DNA from 4 places in the Glutamicibacter nicotianae genome. Region 3 is predicted to be linked to each of the others. Evidence: riboswitches for the same ligand, from Rfam matches in the RefSeq annotation. Region 3 holds a riboswitch; each other region holds the start of a gene.
The links. A riboswitch is a leader RNA that binds a small molecule or an ion and turns the genes downstream of it on or off. The one in region 3 is predicted to bind thiamine pyrophosphate.
Positions count from the first base shown of each region.

Region 1 (5,424 bases), 330 kb from region 3:
GTCGTAGTCGCTGAAAAGCGCCACGGCGTTGGTCTCGTCCAGTTTGCCCTCCACGGCGATAACCCGGACATTCCGGTTCTGCTCGTGGGCCATCCGGCGGACCGATTCCACCTTCAAGCGTCCTACGTCCTGTTGCCGGTGCATGGTTTGGCGTTGCAGGTTGGACAGTTCAACCGTGTCGTCGTCCACGACCCCGAGGGTGCCGATCCCCGCAGCGACCAGGTAGCTGGCAATGGGGCTGCCCAGTCCCCCGGCTCCGATCACCAGCACCTTGGCATTGGCGATCCTGCGTTGCCCTTCTTCGCCGACGCCGGGAAGCGACAGATGCCGGGAATAACGCGCCAATTCTTGAGGAGCCAGCTCCGGCCCCGGGGCTACCAATGCTGACTGGTTCACGAGAAGTCACCGACCAGGGTCTGCATCATGCCTTCGGTGGGCGAAGATGGCAGGGCGGTGTCGCGGCGCGGGATCCGGCCGGCCAGCCGTGCGGCGCGTCCGGCACGCACCGCATCCTTCATGGCCTTGGCCATGAGTGGTGCGTTGTGCGCCCGGGTCACCGCGCTGGCCAGCAGCACGGCGTCGCAGCCGAGCTCCATGGCCAGCGCAGCGTCCGAGGCGGTGCCGACTCCGGCGTCCAGAACGACAGGCACCTGGGCGCGGGAGACGATGGTGGAAATATTGTGCGGGTTCAAGATGCCCAGGCCGGAACCGATTGGTGCTCCGGCTGGCATGATGGCCGCAACACCGGCGTCCTGGAGGCGCTGGGCAAGGGCAGGATCATCATTGGTGTAGGCGAAGACCTGGAACCCGTCGGCGACCAGCTGTTCGGTGGCAGCGTGCAGTTCCAGCGGATCGGGCAGCAGCGTGTGCTCGTCCGCAATCACTTCGAGCTTGATCCAGTTCGTTTCCAGCGCTTCGCGGGCCAGGTGCGCGGTGAGGATCGCGTCGCGGGCGGTGAAGCATCCAGCGGTATTCGGCAGCGCAATCACGTTGTTTCGCTGCAGCAAGTCATACACGTTGGACTCGCCTGCCGCCGAAAAGTGTCGGATGGCCACGGTAGTCAGTTCGGTTCCGGAGGCCTGCAATGCGCTTTCCAGGGTGGCCAGCGAACTCGCTCCCCCGGTGCCGAGGATCAAGCGCGAAGACAAGGTGCGTCCTGCAACCTGGAATGGATCGCTGTTGATGTCCAGTTCGGTGATGTTTTGCATGTCCACGCCTAGCCTCCCTGGGCTGCGGTAACGAGTTCGATGCTGTGCCCTTCGGCCAGCGTGTAGCTGTTCCAGGCGCTGCGCGGGATGACAGCGCCATTGACCGCGGCGGCTATTCCAAGCTTGCTGCCGTCCACGGCCGCCGAGTTGCTATCCAGATCCTTGCCGATCTGCATGCTGATGAATTCGCGAAGGGTGATTCCTTCGTCCAGGTTCAGTTCCCGGGAATTGAACTTGATGCCAATGCTTTTCATGGGTGATGCTCCGTTCGGTCGGTGGTCTGGGTTGCTGTGGCGAAGCGGTGTGGATTCACAGCCTGATGCAAGGGGTGCGTTCCATTTCCGTGAATAAGGTCAGCGGTGAGTGTTGCGCCCAGCGGAGCCAGCAGGACGCCGTGCCGGGAGTATCCGGTGCAGAGCACCAGGCCCGGGTCAATGCGCCCCAGCAGCGGACGGTCATCAGGTGTGGCGGGACGGGCCCGGGCAGTTGCCTCGTTCAGCGTGCAGTCGCTGATGCCGGGGATGAGCTTTCGTGCATTGTCCAGCAGTAGGTGCATGGCTCCGATGTTCACTGCAGGCTGGCGGTCTTCCCGGACGCTGGCTCCAAGCACGAGGCTGCCGTCCTTTCTCGGCACGAGATACACCGGCTCCCGGTGCACAATGCCGCGGATGGTCCGGGTGATCAATGGCGGACCGGCCGGCCCCTGGATCCGGAGAATATCTCCGTAGACGGGGCGCACCGGCACCCGGTCCAGGCCGTCAATGGTGCCCAGCCCGTTGGCCACGATGGTTTGATCCGCTTCGAGGATCTTGCCCGATGCGGTGCGTACCGCGGTGGTTCGGCTCCCGTCGCTCACCAGCGCCTGCGCCCGCTCCTCGATCAGGCGGCCACGCAGGTGATCAAGCAGGATTTTGACGACTGACCGTGGGTCGACTTGGTGGTCATCTTGGCATAGGACTGCGCCTGCTATATTCGCGGCCAAGGCTGGTTCGAGTTTGCGGGCTTGGCTGGGCAAGAGCTTTTCCGCTGACAGGCCGAGGGAAGCTTGCAGTTCGGCCAGCTCATGCAGGGCTTCGCGGTCAGCCGGTTCGGCCGCGACGACGAGGGTTGAGTTCTGCAGGTAGTCCGGGCGTTGCCCGGTCATGGATTCGATGCGCTCAATGAACTTTGGATAGGCGGCATTCGAGGCGGCAAGCAGCTCGTGAAGCGGGCCATGGCCCCAGACCGTTTCAGCTGCCGGGGCCAGCATTCCGGCCGCCGCGTAGCTTGCACCTTGGCCTGGTGCTGGATCGATGAGGGTGGCAGTATGTCCCCGTGATTCCAGTTCGAACGCGACGGACAGGCCGATGATTCCGGCGCCAACAATATTCACATGCACGAGGGCACGCATCCTTCCTACGGCGGCATGACCCGCATCAGGTGTAGCGGTCGGCTCGGTGCCCTCTCAGCCTGGTCGATTACAGGCTCCCGCGGAGTACTGCGATTATAGGCATGATCCAGCTCATAAAGTCGAACTGGAGCAACCGCAGCTCCGTCATCTTCTGTGATGTACTAGTTGACATGGCATCTCATGACTTCCCCCGCGTGCTTCCCCAGGGATCTGCGTTGTCCAACACGATCATTTCGTTGGAGCAGGAGCTCTTGGAAACCAACCAGCGCCATAGCCGCAGGCAATTGGAACGGTACTTGCATCCGCAGTTCTCCGAAGTGGGTGCCAGCGGCCGTGTCTACGATCGCGAGTCGATCATTGCCCAGCTGGACCAGGAGCCGGAAGTGGATTCTGGATCTCGGGAAGTCGGGAGCCCCGTGGCAATCCAGGTTGCCGATCAAGCGGTGCTTCTGCGCTGGAGGTTGCCCTCGGCATCCGCCAGCGAGCGCAGTTCGCTGTGGATCCATGAGCAGGATCGCTGGCAGCTGTTCTTCCATCAGGGCACGCCCGCTGCGCGGCAGCTTTCTTTTGCAGAACCCAGCAAGGCCGCACCTGTCGACGACGATTTCTCAGTTCGCAGGCTGCGCCAATCGGATGCCGAAGCCGTTTTCGAAGCCTTTTCCTCCAATGCCGATATGGAACGCCAAGGAGATGCCGACACTCCGGAAAAAGCCGCATCGTACGTGCGTTCCCTGATGGAGGCCGGCGAACGGCAGCAGGCTTTCGCCATCGCCTATCGAGACCGGCTGGTCGGTTTGGTCTGCGGTACTGTCGATCCAGACAATCAGAATGCATGGGTTTGGTATTGGATGAACCAGGACTACCGCGGGAGGTCTCTGGCCACTCGCGCAGTGGCAACTTTGGTGAACCACCTGTTTGGCGAGCTAGGTCTGTACCGTTTGGAATTAGGACTTCGGGCGAATAATCCTGGATCGAAGCGTGTAGCCGAAAGCAACGGGTTCCTGCGCGAGGGTGTCGAGCGCGGTAAGTTCCTGGTTGATGGAGAACGCATTGACGTGTACGCCTACGCGCGGTTGCGGACTGATCAGGTCCCGGATGTAGTGCCGTTGCCGTGGAGCACGCAGCCGTAGCTTGGCGGGCAACAAAAAAAGTCGCGGAATCCGGTTTCGGTTTCCGCGACTTTTTATCTGTCCCTCAGGTTTAGTGATATTGGCTAGATGCCTGGAGTTGATGCCGGTGGCGTCGAATCCGGGCCGTCGGTAGCCTGATTGGCCTCGATCTTTTTCAGAGTGCGAGCCGCAGCATCGCGGCCACCAAGTCCAAAGGCCAGAGCCGCAGCCAAAGCCGCGCCAATGACGATTGCACCGAAGGCCATATTGATGATCGAGTCGGCGATACCCATGTACTTCAAGCCCATTGCTACGAACAACGCAATTGCCGTGTAGCGGATGATCTTTGAAGCGGTTGTGTCGCCCAAGAAGCGTCCAATGACGTTGGCGATGACGAAACCTGCGGCGATAATTGCTGCGCCGAAGAGAATCTTGCCGCCCAAGGCCAGAATTTCATTGAGGATGTTGGTAATCGCCGGGAAGTTCAGCATCTGGGCTGCCATCACGCCGAAGAACAGCACGATGGCAATCTTGACGATGCCAGCGATAATTCCCGAAGCGCTCTTTCCTTCGGGAACTACGCCCCATTGGGCAACAACAGAGTCGGCGCCCACCCCGTGAAGGGTTGATTCAAGCAGCTGGCCTACGAACTTGGCAATCAGAATACCGACTGCCAACAGCACCAAGGCCATGATGACCTGAGGAATCGCAGTGAAGACCAACTGCAGCATCTGCTGGGCAGGGTCCGAAATTGCCGCGATACCCAAGACCTGCAGTGCCGAAATGGCAACGACGAGCAGGATCAAGGCGAAGACGATGTTGGCAATGATGTCAACGATCTTCGCTTGGGATTCTCGGGACTGTACTTCGTCTACCGGTTCATTGCGTGGGGTAAGTTTGCGGACCAGCCCGCTGAAGTCGACAGTTCCCAAACCGGTCTTCAGCAGCTGGCGAACGATATTCGCGATCACGTAGCCGATGAAGAAGATGAAGCCCGCACCAATGAGGTTGGGGATGAAAGCCATGACGCCGCCGAGCAGGCCCTGCACCGGCGATAGCACTTCAGATAGCGCGAATACTTGCAGGATTGCCACGAGGCCGAATAGCCAGACGATCAAACCCGCGACCTTGCCCAGAGATTGGCCTATTTGCTCTCCGTCGTTGCCCTGCTTCTGCAGGAACTTCACCCTGGTCACCAATTTGGCGGCAGCCCACCGAACGATGCGCGCTAGAAGCCACGTAATGATGAGGATGATTAGCGCGATGCCAACCTTTTGTAGCATCGACGCCCAGTCGATATTGCCTAAAACGTTCTCAGACTGCATTGCTGCTCCTTCAACGTAGGGACAATCTGACCCTACGATGAAGGTTCTCTCCTGACTAGGGCAAAGACCCGTACTGCCAGCTTGAATCGATGGACTTTCGTACCCCGAATTGCGGATGCATGATTCATTCACGCTGGATTCAACGTTTTTCGAACAATCAAGCCATAATCACAACTGATTCACGCAATGTTGGGAAATTCGTGTCGCGCTCAAATCCGTGAATTGCCTTGCAGGCTGTTGCGGAGTCAGCCATTGGCCATTATCAATCTGGGATTCGCACGAAATGCATCAGGCCTGGTTGATGACTTCGCTCTGCACTGAGGCACCTAGCTCAACTGTGCGGGAAACCGTGCAGTACTTGTCATGGGATAGCTTGACGATGCGTTCAACCA
Region 1 covers NZ_JAFBCH010000001.1:2,536,568-2,541,991, forward strand. The annotation lists gene moeB (molybdopterin-synthase adenylyltransferase MoeB) at 1-396, opposite strand, end outside; gene JOE62_RS12050 (thiazole synthase) at 393-1,208, opposite strand; gene thiS (sulfur carrier protein ThiS) at 1,217-1,462, opposite strand; gene thiO (glycine oxidase ThiO) at 1,459-2,586, opposite strand; TPP riboswitch at 2,584-2,689, opposite strand; gene JOE62_RS12065 (GNAT family N-acetyltransferase) at 2,769-3,728, shown strand; gene JOE62_RS12070 (mechanosensitive ion channel) at 3,812-5,032, opposite strand; gene JOE62_RS12075 (OsmC family protein) at 5,321-5,424, opposite strand, start outside.
Region 1: another riboswitch for thiamine pyrophosphate. It lies ahead of thiO (glycine oxidase ThiO); the one in region 3 lies ahead of JOE62_RS13645 (ECF transporter S component).

Region 2 (5,424 bases), 2.5 Mb from region 3:
ACGATCGCGGCGATCCAGTAGGCGGCGGTGGAGTACACGCGCGAGGCGGCCATGACGCCGATGTTCTCGGCGTAGGTGGTGGTCGCCGAGCCGCCGCCAAAACCGGCGAGCACGCTGGCGGCGCCATCAGCCATCAGCGCCCGTCCGTTGAACGCCGACAGGTCGCGGCCGGTCATCACGCCCACGGTGCGCACATGGCCGATATTCTCGGCGATCAGCACGAAGACCGCAGGCAGGAACATCAGCGCGGTATCGAAATGGAAGGTCGGGGTGTGGAACTCGGGCAAGCCGAACCATGCGGCGTCGCCCACCTTGGAGAAGTCCACCTGGCCCTGGGCCAGCGCCACCAGGTAGCCGCAGACCAAGCCGACAAGGATCGAGAGCCGGCCCAGCAGGCCCTTGAAGGCCACCGTGGCCACCACGGTGAAGATCACCGTCAGGAAGGTGGTCAGCGGGAAGTCCTTCATCGGGGCCAGGGTGGCGCTGGCCAGGTTCAGGCCGATCAGCGCAACGATGGTGCCCATGACCACCGGCGGCATCAGGGTATGGATCCAGCCGGTGCCGGTCTTCTGCACGATCAGCCCGACGATAAACAGCAGCACGCCGGTCATCACGATGCCGCCCAGGGCGCCGGACATGCTGTGCGACCCGGTGGTCGCGACCACCGGGGCGATCAGGGCAAAGGAGGAACCCAGGTAGCTGGGCACCTTGTTCCTGGTCATCAGCAGGAAGATGATGGTGGCCAAGCCGGTGAACAGCAAGGTGGTGGTCACCGGGAATCCGGTCAGCGTCGGAACCAGGATGGTGGCGCCGAACATCGCCAGGATGTGCTGGGCGCCGATGGAAACGGTCTGCGGCCAATGCAGCCGCTCATCCGGGGCAACTACCTCGCCTTCGGTGATGGTCTTGCCGTTGCCGTGGATGCTCCAACTCATGATTCCCCTTCCCGGCCCTGCGGGTTTCAGGCCGTAGAGAATTCTACTCGGTTCTCGTGGGCCTGCGCGAAGAACGCCAGCTCGTGCTCGCTGGAACGCAGGAACGCCTGGCGCATTTTCTCTCGCAGCGCCGGGTCGGCCAGCGTCCACGCGGTGCGCACCATCTCGATCGCCTGGGCGGTGGCCTCGTCGAATTCCGGGGAGGAATAGGTCTCCAGCCAGTCGCCGTAGGGGTGCCCGGCATGGTTAGCCGCCGCCAGCCGCTTGCCGATGTCCTGGTAGAGCCAGTAGCACGGCAGGATTGCGGCGATCAGCTCCGCATAGCTCCCGGTGCAGGAGGACAGGTGGTTCACGTAGTTCAGCGTGGTCGCCGAAGGGTTCGCCAGCCCTTCCACCAGGTGGCTGCGGTGCAGCTGCAGCTCGCCCTCGAGGATCTGACCGGCGCCGTTGGCCCAGAAGCGCTGCGCATCCAGGTCCGGGGCCAGCGCGCTGGCCTGCGCGAGCACCTGGGCGTAGCGCTGCAGGTACAGGGCGTCCTGGGCCAGGTAGTACTCGAACTTCTCGCGTTCCAGGCTGCCGTCGGCCAGCTGCATGATGAACGCCAGCTCGTCGATGCCCGCGCGCAGGCCCGCGATGTCCTCCCACCAGCCGGCCATCGGATCAGCGCCGGCGAAGAACCCGGCGAAGTGGTTGACCGGGCCGTGCCCGCTGCCCACCTGCAGCTGGTCGGCCGCCGCAATTGCCGCTGACAGATACGCCTTGGACTGCTCCAACGCGGCGGTCCAGTCTCCGGTGGCAGCGAAGCGGGTGGCCAGGGCGCTGGAGAGGGTACAGCCGGTGCCGTGGGTGTTCTTGGTGGCATGGCGCGCACCGTGCAGCTCGCAGCGCACCCCGTCCGCTGCTACCAGCGCGTCGGGGCAGACCGCCCCGGCCAGATGCCCGCCCTTGGCCAGCACCAGGGCATCGTGCTTGGCCGCCAGGCGCTGGGCCTGGCGCAGCACCTCGTCCCATGATGCGGCTACCGGCTCGCGCAGCAGGCTGGCCAGTTCCAGCAGGTTCGGGGTGATCACCGTGGCCCGGTCCAGCAGCGAATCGAGCGCCGCTTCGCCATCGAGCAGGCGGTCTCCGCTGGTGGCCACCATGACCGGGTCCAGGACTACCGGAGCATCCACGGTTTCCAGCCAGCCGGTGACTGCGCGGATCACCTCGGCGTTGGCGAGCATCCCGATCTTGATTGCATCGATGCGGATATCCGCGCTGATGGCTTCAAGCTGGGCGAGGACGAAATCGCCGCTGATCGCCTGCACTCCGGACACCCCATGGGTGTTCTGCGCGGTCAAGGCGGTGATCACGCACATTCCGTAGCCGCCGTTGGCGGCAATGGCCTTCAGATCCGCCTGGATTCCGGCGCCACCGGAAGGATCGGATCCTGCGATGGACAAGATGTTCATTTGGCGGCCTCCCATGCCGAAACGAGCTGCGCGCTGGCCTGCTGCGGATCCTCTGCATTGCAGATGGCGCGGACCACTGCCATGCCCGCTCCGCCGCCGGCACGGATGGCCGCCGCGTCCTCGTGGGTAATGGCACCGATTGCCACGCAGGGCAGTGAGGCCAGCGTCGTGGCACGCGCAAAGCCGTCGAGGCCCAGGGGAGTGGGATGGTCCTTCTTCGTCGGGGTGGCGCGGACGGCCCCCACACCGAGATAGTCGATGACCGCGGCGTCCTTGTTCGCCTGGGCCAGTTGCTCATCGCTGGAAGCGCTCAGTCCGATGATACCTTCGCCGATGATCTGCCGGGCCAACTGCACCGGCACATCCTTTTGCCCGATATGGATGCCGTTCACGGCTGCGCCGGCAGCCCGCGCCGCGAGGTAGACATCGATGCGGTCATTGATCAGCAACTGGGCCTTGCCCTCGGTGAGCTTGGCGGCCGCGCAGGCCAGCTCGAAGAATTCCCGGGCGGTTTCATCCTTGGCGCGCAGCTGGATCCACTGGATTCCTCCGGCGACGGCGCCTTCGATCACTTCCAGGGTGCTGCGCGGGGTGCAGCTGGCAGTATTGGCTACCAGGTAGGCTCCGTAATTATGCATGGTTCAGTTCCTCGTGCTTCAAAGTCTTAAGTTCTTCTGGATCGGTTGCGGACAGCGCATCAATGAATGCGACGGCGAAGCTGCCCGGACCTGTGCTGTTCTCCAGGGCCTTTTCAGCGGCCAGCCCGTAGAAGCCGTGGGCCGCGATGGCGGCCTCGAACGGGTCATCGTGGACCGCAATCATGCCGGCGCAGAACGCGCCCAACGCGCAACCGCCGCCGGTGATCCGCGTCAAGCCGATTCCGTTGGTGTGCACCAGGACCGTCCGCGTGGCATCGATGATGGCATCGGACTGGCCGGAAATGGCCACCACGCAGTCATGCCGCTCGGCCAGCTCGCGTCCAGCCGCCAAGGCGGCAGAGACGTCATCCAAGGCATCTACACCGCGTGAAGCCGATTGCCGTCCGGCCAGGGCCAGGATTTCCGAGGCGTTGCCGCGAATCAGGGCCGGGCGTTGCCGGGCAATGCGCCGCGCGAAATCCGTGCGCACCGGCAGGGCGCCGACCGCCACCGGATCAAGGATCCATGGGGTGCCTGCTGCGCTCGCCGATTGCACGGCTTCTTCCATGGCGGCCAGCTGCTCGGTGCTCGGAGTTCCCAGATTCACCAAGACGGCGGAAGCCGCCTTTGCGAAGGGGCCGGCCTCTCCGGGCAGATCCGTCATGGCCGGGGACGCGCCGGATGCCAGCAGGGCATTGGCGGTGAAATTTGCTACGACGGTGTTGGTCAGGCAGAAAACCAAAGGTGATTGTTGCCGGTATTCTTGGGCAACTGCATGCAAAGCCATGCGACATCCCTCCGCTAGCGTGAACTAGATCAGGTTCAACGGGTCTCATCTCAGTCGGTTGTTCCGACACCCCGTGTCACTGCCATAGAGCGTACGCACAAGCGGTTCCAAGGACAAGTTACTTACGCTCGCGCCGCGCCACCAAGGCCTTGAGCGTGGCCGCATCGACCTGCTGGGCGGCCGCCAGCGACCAGAGGTGATCCACCGCGGCCAGCAAGTCTTCGCTGGCATCCACCGGCCGAAGCCGTTCGTTGACCACTGTGCCGGCTCGCCGCCGGGAGGTGATCAGACCTTCGGCTTCCAGTTCCTTGTAGGCGCGCGCTACCGTTCCGGCAGCAACGCCGAGGTCGGTGGCCAGTGCGCGCACGGTGGGCAGCTTGCTGCCTGCGGGCAATTCTCCCAGGGTGATCAGCGAGGCGATCTGCAAGCGGATCTGCTCGTAGGGTGCAGTGGCCGCCGCGAGGTCGATACTGATTTGCGTGCTCATGATGCTGCTGTCGGCTGCTGTGCACGCACCATCGCGGTACCAGGACGCTCCAGGAAAATCACCGCTGGGACAACGAAGACCAGAAGTGCAAACAGCCCCAGGCCTGCTGGGAAGCCGTAGCCAATCAGCAGCATGGCAAGCACAGCGCTGGTGGCAACGCGCATTGACCGCAGCTCCAGAACCCGCCGATACCAGATTTCTTCAGCTGGCGAGACGGCCCAGGGAATAGTCGCCCGGCGGCAGGACCAGGTGAAGCCCATATGCGCCGCCGCAAGCAGCAGCAACAGCCCGATGACTAGTCCCCGGTTCGGAGGAGCGAACCCCCAAAGCGTCTCCAGCGGTGGATCCAATAGCAGGTAAGCGCAGATGGCAACCAGCAAGCCAGCGGCGATGTAGGACCACAAGGGCAGGGGTGCATGATGCTTTGGTGCTGCACTCGCCTGCCGAGGCACCTTGCTGGCGTAGCCCAGATACAGCGTATTGAGCACGATGTAGAGCAATGCCGCACCGGCAAAGAGCACCAGGATCCACGTAGTTCGTTCATTGGTCGGCATCCGGAATTCCTCATCCACGGGCAGGAATGACCAGCCGATGGCAACGGCGAGCAATGCAAGGGTAGCCGTGGTGTATTGCAATGCGAAGAGCTGATCTCGCAAGCGCGAGAAGGCGGTCCGTTCCCTGATGGTGGAGTGAGCCGAGAATGTGGTGCGCGGGCCCCAGAAGAACAGCGTAAGAGCCACCGCAAGGGCGCCATAGTTCAATAACTCGTACGGTCCACCGGTTGAATAGCCTTGCGAGTAATTGGCCACCGATACGCAAAATGCCAGCAGCACGATACCGGTATTGCGCAGCAACCGGTTGAGCCATACCGTGCGCAAGGCCTGGTTGTCTTCGGCGGTGATGCCGGCCAAGGGGCGCCGGTTCAGGATCACTGCTGCAATCACTCCGGCGGCCACGACGATACCTGCCAGAGCCACGATGAAGACCGGGAGCATTTGGTTTCCGGGCAGCAGGCCATCGGTTGGGCCCGCAGAGGTGTAGGAGTAGCTGCCATCAGAATCGAACATAGTGGTTTCCGACTCCGGGATGCCAACGCTCCCTTCGACGCGGGAGGCCGGCCACAGCA
Region 2 covers NZ_JAFBCH010000001.1:318,102-323,525, forward strand. The annotation lists gene JOE62_RS01610 (uracil-xanthine permease family protein) at 1-935, opposite strand, end outside; gene thiD (bifunctional hydroxymethylpyrimidine kinase/phosphomethylpyrimidine kinase) at 962-2,386, opposite strand; gene thiE (thiamine phosphate synthase) at 2,383-3,024, opposite strand; gene thiM (hydroxyethylthiazole kinase) at 3,017-3,811, opposite strand; TPP riboswitch at 3,801-3,895, opposite strand; gene JOE62_RS01630 (GntR family transcriptional regulator) at 3,930-4,298, opposite strand; gene JOE62_RS01635 (hypothetical protein) at 4,295-5,424, opposite strand, start outside.
Region 2: another riboswitch for thiamine pyrophosphate. It lies ahead of thiM (hydroxyethylthiazole kinase); the one in region 3 lies ahead of JOE62_RS13645 (ECF transporter S component).

Region 3 (5,424 bases):
TCAGCTGCTGGGACAGCGCCCCGCCCAAATCGCTGGGGTTCGTGGTGGCCAGCAGCAAGATGCACGGGATGGCCAGTGCGAAGGCGCGCAGTCCGGTGGCTATGCCGCCGGCTACCGATCCCTCGGTGATGCTGAAGGCGCCGAATTGCGCGTACACCATGCCGCTGTCCTGGCCCACCAGGGCAATGCCCCAGGCCGCGAAGATCCCGGCAAGCAGCAACGGCCACGCACGCTTGAGGAATTTCAGCAGGCTCAGCCCGGCCAGCGGGAAGAACACCACGGTCGCCAGGATAATCACCAGTGCCGAGACCCAATCCAAGGTGGTGATCAGCGGCAGCGTTGCCGCGGCCACCGCACCCAGCTTGGCCAGCGGATTGATCTTCGCCAGCCAGCTGTGCCCTACCGGCGCATCGAGCACCGGCCCTTGGCGCGGGGCATCAGCATCCGGGGTGCCGGAAGCGAGCACCAGCTGATTGGCCTGGAGCACCGAGGCAAAATGCTCATCGTGGGTGACTGCAATGATCGCAGTGCCCTGCTGCAGCTCTTCGACCAGTAACCCGGCCAGCTCCCGCCAGGTGTTCGCATCCTGCCCGAATGTCGGCTCATCGAGGATCAGCACCTCTGGCGCGGCTGCCAAAACGGTGGCCACGGACAGCCGGCGCTTCTCTCCGCCGGAGAGCGTGAACGGATTCGCCTCAGCCAAATGCGCCAACCCCAAGCGTTCAAGCAACGCATCGACGCGCGCCTGGACCTGGGCCGGGTCGTACTTCGGCGCGTTGGCGCTGCTCGCCTGCGCACGGCTGGGTGCGAAAGCCAGCTCTTCGCGGACGCTCTGCGTCACGAACTGGTGTTCGGGCTCCTGGAAGACCGAGCCGATCCGCCCGATCAGTGCACCGGCTTTCCAAGCAAACGGGGAATTGCCCAGGCCGTCGGCCAGTTGCGCGGTGGCCGTCAGCTCACCGCTGGCCGGGGCCAGCAAACCGCCCAAGGCCAGGGCCAGCGTCGATTTGCCGGCGCCGTTCTCGCCGAGAATCACCGTGGCGGTGCCCGCCTGCACTTCCATATCCACCGCCTGGGTATGCGGCGCGGTAGCCGTGCGGGCGCAGACCAGCTGCCGCGCTTCAAGCAGCATAGCTCCGGCAAGGTTCTCGGCCGGTGCCACCTGCGGAACATATCCGGGAACCCATAGCCCGGCGGCAGCCAGCTCCTGGCGCACGGGTTCTTCGGTGTACAGCTGACGCGGATCCAGGTCGTGCGCGACTCCCCCGCCCGGTTCCAGCACGATAACCCGGTCCATATGCTCTGCCCAGGCTTCGAGCCGATGCTCGACCACAACCAGCGTGGCACCGGATAGCTTCGCGGCGTTCAGCACCGCATCGCGCAACGGCCCGATGCTCTGCGGGTCCACGTTGGCGGTCGGTTCATCGAGCAGCATGAGGCCGGGTTCCATGGCCAGGATGCCAGCCAGGGCCAAGCGCTGCTTCTGCCCGCCGGAGAGCTGCTGGGTGCGGTGGTCGAAGGACAGCGCGCCCAATCCGACCGCGTCCAGCACTTCGGGGATCCGCTGGCGGATCACGCCCGGATCCATCCCGAGGTTCTCCGCTCCGAAGGCCACATCATCGGCGACCCTGCTTTGCACGACCTGGGTTTCCGGGTCCTGCTGCATCAAGCCCACCGGGTGGCTCCGGCTGAACGCATCGTTGCCATCAATCAGCAGCTGTCCGGCAAGCTGCTGATCCTCATCGGCTTCCAGCAGCCCGGCCATTGCATGCAGCAACGTCGACTTGCCGGCACCGGATGGACCGAGCAACAGCACCTTTTCACCGGCGTGGATCTGCAGATCCAGCCCCGAGATGGCAGGTTCCTGCCGCTCCGAGTGCTGCCAGCCGAAACCAGTTGCGGTGATTGACGCTCCGCGCTGGGTCAGCGAGGCGGCATCGGAATTGGCAACTGAACTCATTTTGCGGTTTCCAGGTGCGCACGCCGGCTCGCCAGTGCGCTCAGGGCACCGGTCTTCGCCAGTCCGCGCGTGGCCAGCCAGGACAGCAGCCCGGCGATGACCAGACCGGAAACTCCGGTGGCGATCACGTGGAAGATCTTCATCCCGGCGGTGTACTCGACGTAGTAGGCCAGGATGTATGCCTCGGTAACGCCGGCGAACAGGCCGGAGGACAGGCCTGCCAGAAGTGCCACGCCCAGGTTCCACTTGCGGTAGCGGAATGCCGCGAAGACCAGCTCCGCGCCCAGGCCCTGGACCAGGCCGGAGATCAGCACGGTCAACCCGTAGTGCGAGCCGAGCAGCGCTTCAACCACGGCGGCCAGCATCTCGCAGTAGATCGCGGCGCCAGGCTTGCGGATAATCAATGCGCCGAGCACCGCGGGGAACAGCCACATGCCGGTGAGCAGCGCGGTAGCTGGAGGGAAAGCCGCGAAGGCCAGCGAAAACAGGCCGTAGCCGGCACTCCATGCCCAGAAAATGACTCCTGAAGCCACGGCGATCACCGATGCCACGACGATATCGACGACACGCCAGCCGGTACGATGCTTCGAAATTGTTTCGTTCATTGTTGGTCCTCCTGTGGAAAGGAGGGGGGATGCACGGAATGAGGGCATGCTGCGCCTATCCGCATCCGAGATGCTCGACTTCCTTCGCCGGTACTAGCCGGGGCAGGTTCGAGGGTCTGCGATCCATCGCACTCTCAGCGTCCTGCGACTTCGTAGAAGTCTGACGCTCCCCTGTCGGAATAATTACTGCTCCCCCACCATACCGCAGGTATGCTGGGCAGAGGAACGATGTGTCACGAGCTTGATCGCGAGGAAAAAATGGATAAAGTGCAGAAACTTGTCACTACCGGCATCACCGTTGGCGCGGGCATGCTCGGTGGTAAGCTGGTTGATTTCATTTGGTTGAAGGCAACCGGCAGCAAGGCGCCACGCAAGGGCACCGAGGAAGCGGCTGAAGCGTCCTTCCGCCGCGCATTGGGCTTCGCGATCGTCTCGGCCCTGGTGGCAGCGATCATGCAGACCGTGGCCGACCGCAGCGCCAACAAGGTTGTTGCCAAGTTCACCAAATAGGCTTCGGCGGCAAGCCGAGAGCGGGAGCAGTTCAGCTGAACTGCTCCCGCTCTTTTCGCATTACTTGTCCTCTGGCCCTTCGGCCTTGGACATCGGTGTTGCTCCGGTGGGCGGTGAGCCATTGACCCTGTTGACCACAAGGCTGAGCTCATCGGAGAACAGGGTTTCCTTGGCCGCGTGCTTGGTGCGGTAGCCGGAACGGCCGATCATGTGGGCGGAAACCGGCGCTGTCAGCAGCTGCATGCCCCAAGCCAACGCGAGGACCGGGATGACCGCCCAGCTGCGCAGGTAGATGGCCAACCCGGCGAAGATCAGCAGGAAGCCGAGCACCTGCGGCTTGGTGGCCGCATGCATGCGGGTGAGCATGTCCGGGAAGGTCAGCAAGCCGATGCCTGCGATCAAGGACATCAGGCAGCCGAGGATCAGCAGGATGGCGACGAGGATATCGAGGAAGAGTTCCATTAGGCATTCCTCTGATCCGAGACGAAGCGCGAGACGGTCACAGAGCCGATGAAGCCGAGCATGCACGCGGCAACCACGAACAGCATGTAGTCGGTGTGCTCGTGCAGCACCATCTCCAGGCACAGGGCGGCGGAGATGATCAGCAGCATCACGTCCAGGGCAAGCACCCTGTCAAGGATTGATGGCCCCTTGGCAACCCGGATCAGGCAGGCGATGGCGCCCAGCCCGAGCATGATGCCGCAGATCCAGATGACGATATCCAGCATGTTTATCCCTTCCTCGCGACGAAGTCCGGTCCGCATTCGCTCTTGATCGCCTCGTACTCGTCACGGCTGCCGATGGCCATGATCAGCCGGCGTTCGATGTCCCGGATAGCTGCCCGTGCCTTCTCCACATCCTCCTGAGACTGGATGTTGATGTAGTGCAGGTACAGGGTCGAGGAGCTGCGGTCCACGTCGATCACGAAGGATCCGGGGATCAGCGTGAGCATGTGGCCCACGGTCATCACGATCAGGTCCGAGCCGGTGCGCAGCGGGACGGCGATGATCGCGCTGCGGGTGCTCTTTCCGCGTGCCACCGCCAGCCAGGCCACGTGGACGCTGGCCGCGACAACCTGTCCGAGGAACCAGATGAACAGCTTCACGCAGTACCAGAGGTTGATCCGGCCCGAAAGGACTACCGGCGGCAGCGGGAACAGGTTCACGATCACCAGGGCAATGACCGCCCCGAAGATCATGTTCGCCAGCGAGAAGTCCTGCCAGAGGGCGCCCCAGACGAAGAGCAGCAGCAGCAGGAGCGGCCACTCCTGCTTGAGTGTCGCACGGTGGCGCACGCCGGAGGTATCCAGCGCATCATCGATGCGCTGGTCGCGCGGTTCAAAGTTCTTGTTCGGCATCATCCCTCCAATCAGAATGGCAAGATCGAGCTGATATATGGTTCGCGTGCGATCAGCTCAGCGGCCACCCGCTCGCAGAATTCGAAGATCGGCCCGGCAAAGACGGTCAGGGCGATGCCCGCCAGCACCAGCGAACCGGTGGCATAGCGCATGCCCCAGGGCAAGGAGTCGGCTTCCAACTGCTTGGCCAGCTTCAAGCCCAGGCGCGGGTTCTGCGCGCCGCCGGCCAGCGTCTCGTCGGCGACCTGCGTCGCTTCGGCCACCAGCTCCTGGTTTGGCACCTCGGCATCGGCGGCACGGCGCCAGAACACGCGGGCCCACACGCGGATGATCGCCAGCAGGGTCAGCAGGCTGGTCAGCAGCCCGGCGCCGATCACGACCCAGGTCAGCGGGTCGGCGTCCTGCGCGGCAGCATGCAGCAGCCCGAACTTGCCCAGGAACCCGGAGAATGGCGGGATGCCGCCCAGGTTGATGGCCGGGATGAAGAAGAGCAGGGAGAGCGCCGGGGACAGCTTGGCCAGCGAACCGAGCCGGGTGACATTCGAGCTGCCGGCACGGCGTTCGATCAGGCCCGCCACCATGAACAGCGAGGTCTGCACGATGATGTGGTGGCCGACATAGTAGATGGTCGCGGCGATGGCCAGCGGCCCGCCCACTGCCACGCCGAAGATCAGGTAGCCGATGTGGCTGGTCAGCGTGAAGGAGAGCATGCGCTTGAAGTCCGTCTGCGCCAGCGCACCGAGGATGCCGATGACCATGGTCAGCGCGGACACCACCAGCAGGCCGGCGTTGACCGAGCCGCCCGGGAAGAGCAGGGTTTCGGTGCGGACGATCGCGTAGACGCCCACCTTGGTCAGCAGCCCGGCGAACACAGCGGTGACCGGTGCCGGCGCGGTCGGGTAGGAGTCCGGAAGCCACAGCGACAGCGGGAAGACCGCGGCCTTGATGCCGAAGGCGATCAGCAGCAGCACATGCAGGATCAGCTGCGGGCC
Region 3 covers NZ_JAFBCH010000001.1:2,863,226-2,868,649, forward strand. The annotation lists gene JOE62_RS13640 (ATP-binding cassette domain-containing protein) at 1-1,960, opposite strand, end outside; gene JOE62_RS13645 (ECF transporter S component) at 1,957-2,565, opposite strand; TPP riboswitch at 2,628-2,748, opposite strand; gene JOE62_RS13650 (DUF4235 domain-containing protein) at 2,824-3,075, shown strand; gene mnhG (monovalent cation/H(+) antiporter subunit G) at 3,136-3,537, opposite strand; gene JOE62_RS13660 (MrpF/PhaF family protein) at 3,537-3,803, opposite strand; gene JOE62_RS13665 (Na+/H+ antiporter subunit E) at 3,806-4,432, opposite strand; gene JOE62_RS13670 (Na+/H+ antiporter subunit D) at 4,444-5,424, opposite strand, start outside.

Region 4 (5,424 bases), 160 kb from region 3:
CCAGGCGCCAATGACCGGGCGGGCGAAGGCCGGCTGCTCCCACAGCTCGTCGCGCAATTGCACGCCAAAGATCTCCATGCCGCGCTGCGCGCCGAGGAAGTCCCTGGCCCGGCCTGCCGCGTCGGCGTTGATCTGATCAAGCTGGGCGTAGTCCAGTTCCCAGCTGGCCAAGCCCTTGACCTTGGACTTCTGCCGCACCTGCTGGCTCAGGCCCACATGCTCGGTAACCAGGTCTTCGATCACCCGGATGGCCGCCCCGTCAGTGGCGCGGGCGACATAGCGCGCAATGACTGCGCCCTGCTGCGCCAGCCGTGTCCATTTGCTCTGGGCCGAGGTGGTGCCGACCTTGGTCACTCCGTGGGCGAAGCTGGCGATATACAAGAAGTGCGGCTGTTCCAGGTACTTGCGTAGGCCTTCGGGGGCTTCGCCGGTCTTGTGGAAATGGTGCATGAACTTCGACTGGTCCAGCCGGCGGCAGCTCTCGCATTGGGTGCCGGTGCGCAGGGCCTTGTTCTTGGGGCATGTCAGCGTATTGCGCGAGCCGTCGGCGTTCATCGTGATGTAGCCCAGGCAGAACTTCAGTTCTCCGATCTCCAGGGCCAGTGAACGCCCCGCTTCCAGGTACTCGGTCCCCCAGGTTTCGCCGCTGCGCAGCCGGAGCATCGGAGCGGGTTCGTGTTCTGCGAAGCTGATGCCGTGGCATAGCTGCCGGGTAGCTGAAGCGAATTCCATCAGGACCTTTCTGAAGTTTCACCTCCAACGATAGTTCACTGCAGAGGGCCAGGTCCGGTGGGCAGGTTGGCCGATTCGCAAAGTCCGAAAGTTAGCTGGACGAATTCCCGTTTGGTTCTGGCCTAATTCTTAGGAGATGCCCTTAGGCTGAAACTGCACCGGAAACGTACCGCGGACCGGGCCACAATCTGTTGAGGTGATCCAGGATTTCAGTCCCATTTGATGACGAGACGCGTGCAGTGGCAATCACGGCTGCTGGAACTACCCCGTCCCCGGCCGAGTTGCAGCGATTGACGAAGGCCTTCCACCACGATTTCCAGCGCTTCATGATGGAATACCAGTTTGCGGTGGACGAAGTGCTGACCAAGGTCTCGATCTTGCGTGAAGAGTTCTTGTACTTGCACAAATACAATCCAATCGAGCACGTCAGCTCCCGGGTGAAAACTCCGGAGAGCATCATGCGCAAGGTTGCCCGCCGGGCCATCGCGCCGTCCCTTACTGCCATACGCGAGAACATCAGCGATATTGCGGGTGTGCGCATTACCTGCAGTTTCGTCAAGGACATCTATAAGGTCCTGAACACCTTGACCGCTCAAAATGACCTGAAGGTCATCCAGATCAAGGATTACATCAAGAACCCGAAGCCAAGCGGCTATAAAAGTGTCCATGCAATTGTGCAAATTCCGGTCTTCTTATCCGACGGCCCTGTCGACGTCGTAGTGGAGTTGCAAATCCGCACGATCGCCCAGGATTTCTGGGCAAGCCTGGAGCATAAAATTTTCTACAAGTACGAGGGGGAGGTTCCAGAACATCTAGTACAGGAGCTCGCCGATGCGGCAGCTGTTGCAACGAAACTCGATATGCAAATGCAACGCTTGCATACCGAAGTACACGGCCATGATGCCAATGATGCAGCAGGACAAGAGACGAATTTCGATACGAAGGCCTTCCAGGGACTGCTCTCGCTGGCACAGCAAGCCAGCACAAGGAGCCCTGAAAAGGGTGCGGACAACTAAGCGTTATTGGCTTCGAAACGACGGGTCCCTGAAGACCGCTTCGAACCCGGAAACCAAAAAAGATCCTCAGCCGAAGCCGAGGATCTTTGATTTGGTAGCGGCGCCGGGACTCGATCCCGGGACCTCACGATTATGAGTCGTGCGCTCTAACCAGCTGAGCTACGCCGCCACAAGTGAGAAACAATCCAGTAGAAGCCAAGAAAGCTTCTCACTCAGAGCCCCCTGCCGGAATCGATCCGGCGACCTCGTTCTTACCAAGAACGCGCTCTACCACTGAGCTAAGGGGGCAACGAGTAAATACTCTACACGCATTTCCCGGCAAAGAAAAATCGGCAAACCGACCTGGAAAACACCCCGAAATTTCCATAAAACCACTAGTCAAATTGAGATTAGCCACTCACCATAGACCTTCAAGGACGAAGACTGGGACAAAAGGCGCTCGGGTGACGATGCTCACTGAGGTGTCCCTTGTGGTCAATCGCGGATTCGACCAGACTCGCAGGATAAGATCCCGCGACACTTTCCCTCGTGGCAGAACCACAGACCTCCCACGCAAAACACAGGAGGCTCAACTCCCCCAGTCCCTCGACCCTGGGATTATGGATTGCCTGGAAGGGCATCTGGCATCCGGTGCGCGGAGTCGCCACAACGCGCCGCGAAAGTAATCCAGGAAGCATGAAGCAAGCTCTCACGCGCACGGAATTCACCTAGGCAACCCGACTCCCATTTCCGTCTTGATTAGGAATATTGTGACGTCAGCAACAAATCCCCGGGGGATTTTGCAAACCTCGAAAACCTGTGTAAAGTATTTACCTGTTGCCCCCTTAGCTCAGTGGTAGAGCGCGTTCTTGGTAAGAACGAGGTCGCCGGATCGATTCCGGCAGGGGGCTCGCAATGAGAGAAGCAATCTGATTCCAGATTGCTTCTCTTTTCGTTTATCTGCCGCTCTTAGTGCCCCATCGCGCGGCCATCGCCTCAGCCTTCGCCCGCGCTGCTTCGCCAGTCTTCTGCCACGCCGTCTTCCCCAGATTCCCGATTCGCGCTGCAAGAGGCTGATCGCTTGTACAAGCTAGCTCCTGCCGCCGGGCCAGTGCCCGCATCCTGAATTGCTGTCACCCTTCTGACCACTGGATTTGCGTTTCCTCCTCCCAAGCGTGCTATGTTGTTCGCGACCACACGGGTGCCCTGGCAAGGGCTGAGATCGGGCTATCGCCGTCCGCGACCGTTGAACCTGTCCGGGTCATGCCGGCGAAGGAAGTGAGTTTCCCCAGTGGAACAATTTGAACAGCACCCTGCCCACACCCTTGCCTACCGCGAATCTGCGGGAATTTCTGTTCCCGTCACGCAGATCCATCTGGCAGACTCTCCCAATGGAAAGCCCAACGAGCCGCTGTCGGTGTATCGGACCAGCGGACCGGGAAGCGAACCGACCCAGGGCTTGCCGCCCTTCCGCGAGCAATGGATCCTGGAGCGCGGGGATGTGGAGGCTTACGCAGGCCGCGAGCGCAATCTGCACGACGACGGGCGCTCGGCGGTCCGCCGCGGCACGGCCAGCGCGGAATGGGCTGGACGTTCAGCCCCTCCGCTGCGGGCCGTTGGCGGAGCGCGCGTAACGCAGATGCACTATGCACGTGCCGGGATCATCACCCCGGAAATGCGCTATGTGGCGCTGCGCGAGGAATGCGATGTAGAACTGGTGCGCAGCGAGCTCGCGGCCGGACGAGCCATCATCCCGGCGAACATCAACCACCCGGAATCCGAGCCGATGATCATCGGCAAGGCGTTCCTGGTCAAGATCAATGCGAATATCGGCAACTCGGCGGTGACCAGCTCCATCGCAGAAGAGGTCTCCAAGCTCCAATGGGCCGCCAAATGGGGTGCCGACACGGTGATGGACCTGTCCACCGGAGATGACATCCACACCACCCGAGAATGGATCATCCGCAACTCCCCCGTGCCCATCGGCACCGTGCCGATCTACCAGGCGCTGGAGAAGGTCAATGGCGAAGCCAACAAGCTGACCTGGGAGATCTTCCGCGACACTGTCATCGAGCAGTGCGAGCAGGGCGTGGACTACATGACCATCCATGCTGGCGTGCTGCTGCGCTACATCCCACTGACCGCCAACCGGGTTACCGGCATGGTTTCACGCGGCGGGTCCATCATGGCCGGATGGTGCCTGGCGCACCACCAGGAGAATTTCCTCTACACCCACTTCGATGAGCTGTGCGAGATATTCGCGCAGTACGACGTCGCCTTCTCGCTGGGCGACGGGCTGCGCCCGGGCTCCATTGCGGACGCAAACGACGCAGCCCAGTTCGCCGAGCTGGACACGCTGGCCGAGTTGACCAAGCGCGCCTGGCACTACGACGTGCAGGTGATGGTCGAGGGACCGGGGCATATCCCGTTCCATCTGGTGCGCGAGAATGTGGAGCGCCAGCAGGAATTGTGCGACGGGGCCCCGTTCTACACCTTGGGCCCGCTGGTCACCGACATCGCGCCGGGCTACGACCACATCACCAGCGCCATCGGTGCCACGGAGATCGCCCGCTACGGTACCGCAATGCTCTGCTATGTCACGCCCAAGGAGCATCTGGGGCTGCCCAACCGGGATGACGTGAAGACCGGCGTGATCACCTACAAGATCGCGGCTCACGCGGCAGATCTGGCCAAGGGGCATCCGGGTGCCACGGCCCGTGATGATGCGCTGAGCAAGGCTCGTTTCGAATTCCGCTGGAATGACCAGTTCGCGTTATCCCTAGACCCGGTCACCGCGCAGGAATTCCATGACGAGACTCTGCCGGCCGAGCCGGCGAAGACCGCACACTTCTGTTCCATGTGCGGGCCGAAATTCTGCTCCATGCGCATTTCCCAGGACATCCGCGACGAATACGGCTCGGCCGAGGCACAAGCGGCCTTGGCCGGGATGGCGCAGAAGAGCCGGCAGTTCCTGGAAAGCGGCGGCACGGTCTATCTCGGGGATGAGATTCCGGTAGGGACCCCTGCCGAATAATTAGCCCGGCATGCGATAACGCCCTTGGAGCAAGCTTTCGGCTTGCCCCAAGGGCGTTATCCAGTGCTACTCAGCTGTAGCTGCAGGCTTAGTAGTCGCGACGTCCACCGCTGCGGTTCGATTCGCTGTAGCGGTCCTTGCCGCCGCGTCCGCCACCGAATCCGCCACGGCCGCCATTGCGTCCGCCACCGAATCCACCACGGCCGCCATTGCGTCCGCCACCGTAGCCGCCACGGCTACCACGGAAACCTCCGCGGTCGCCATCGTCATCACGGCGCGGGCTGCGGCCATTGTCGAGCTGGAGATCGATGGCTTCGCCGCCGATGCGCGTCTTGGAAAGTGCACGCCACTGGTCCTTGCTCAGCTCTGCTGGCAGCTCCACCAGGGTGTGGTCCGATCGGATGTCGATGCCGCCGATTTCCGAAGAATCGAAGCCGCCCTCGTTGGCCAGTGCGCCAACGATCGAGCCTGGCTGAACGCGGTTGCGGCGGCCAACTGCCAGACGGTACATGGCGTTGCCCTCGGCAGCGGTCTTGCGGGCACGTGGACCGCGCTCACCGCGTTCGCCACGCTCCGGGCGATCCATGCGGGCCTTCTTCGCAGGCGACATGACCGGCTCGGTCATCAGCAGCGGGCGTCCGCCCTGGGCCATCAAAGCCAGTG
Region 4 covers NZ_JAFBCH010000001.1:2,707,220-2,712,643, forward strand. The annotation lists gene JOE62_RS12930 (DUF2797 domain-containing protein) at 1-732, opposite strand, end outside; gene JOE62_RS12935 (GTP pyrophosphokinase) at 972-1,748, shown strand; tRNA gene JOE62_RS12940 (tRNA-Met) at 1,841-1,917, opposite strand; tRNA gene JOE62_RS12945 (tRNA-Thr) at 1,965-2,036, opposite strand; tRNA gene JOE62_RS12950 (tRNA-Thr) at 2,567-2,638, shown strand; TPP riboswitch at 2,915-3,022, shown strand; gene thiC (phosphomethylpyrimidine synthase ThiC) at 3,019-4,761, shown strand; gene JOE62_RS12960 (DEAD/DEAH box helicase) at 4,850-5,424, opposite strand, start outside.
Region 4: another riboswitch for thiamine pyrophosphate. It lies ahead of thiC (phosphomethylpyrimidine synthase ThiC); the one in region 3 lies ahead of JOE62_RS13645 (ECF transporter S component).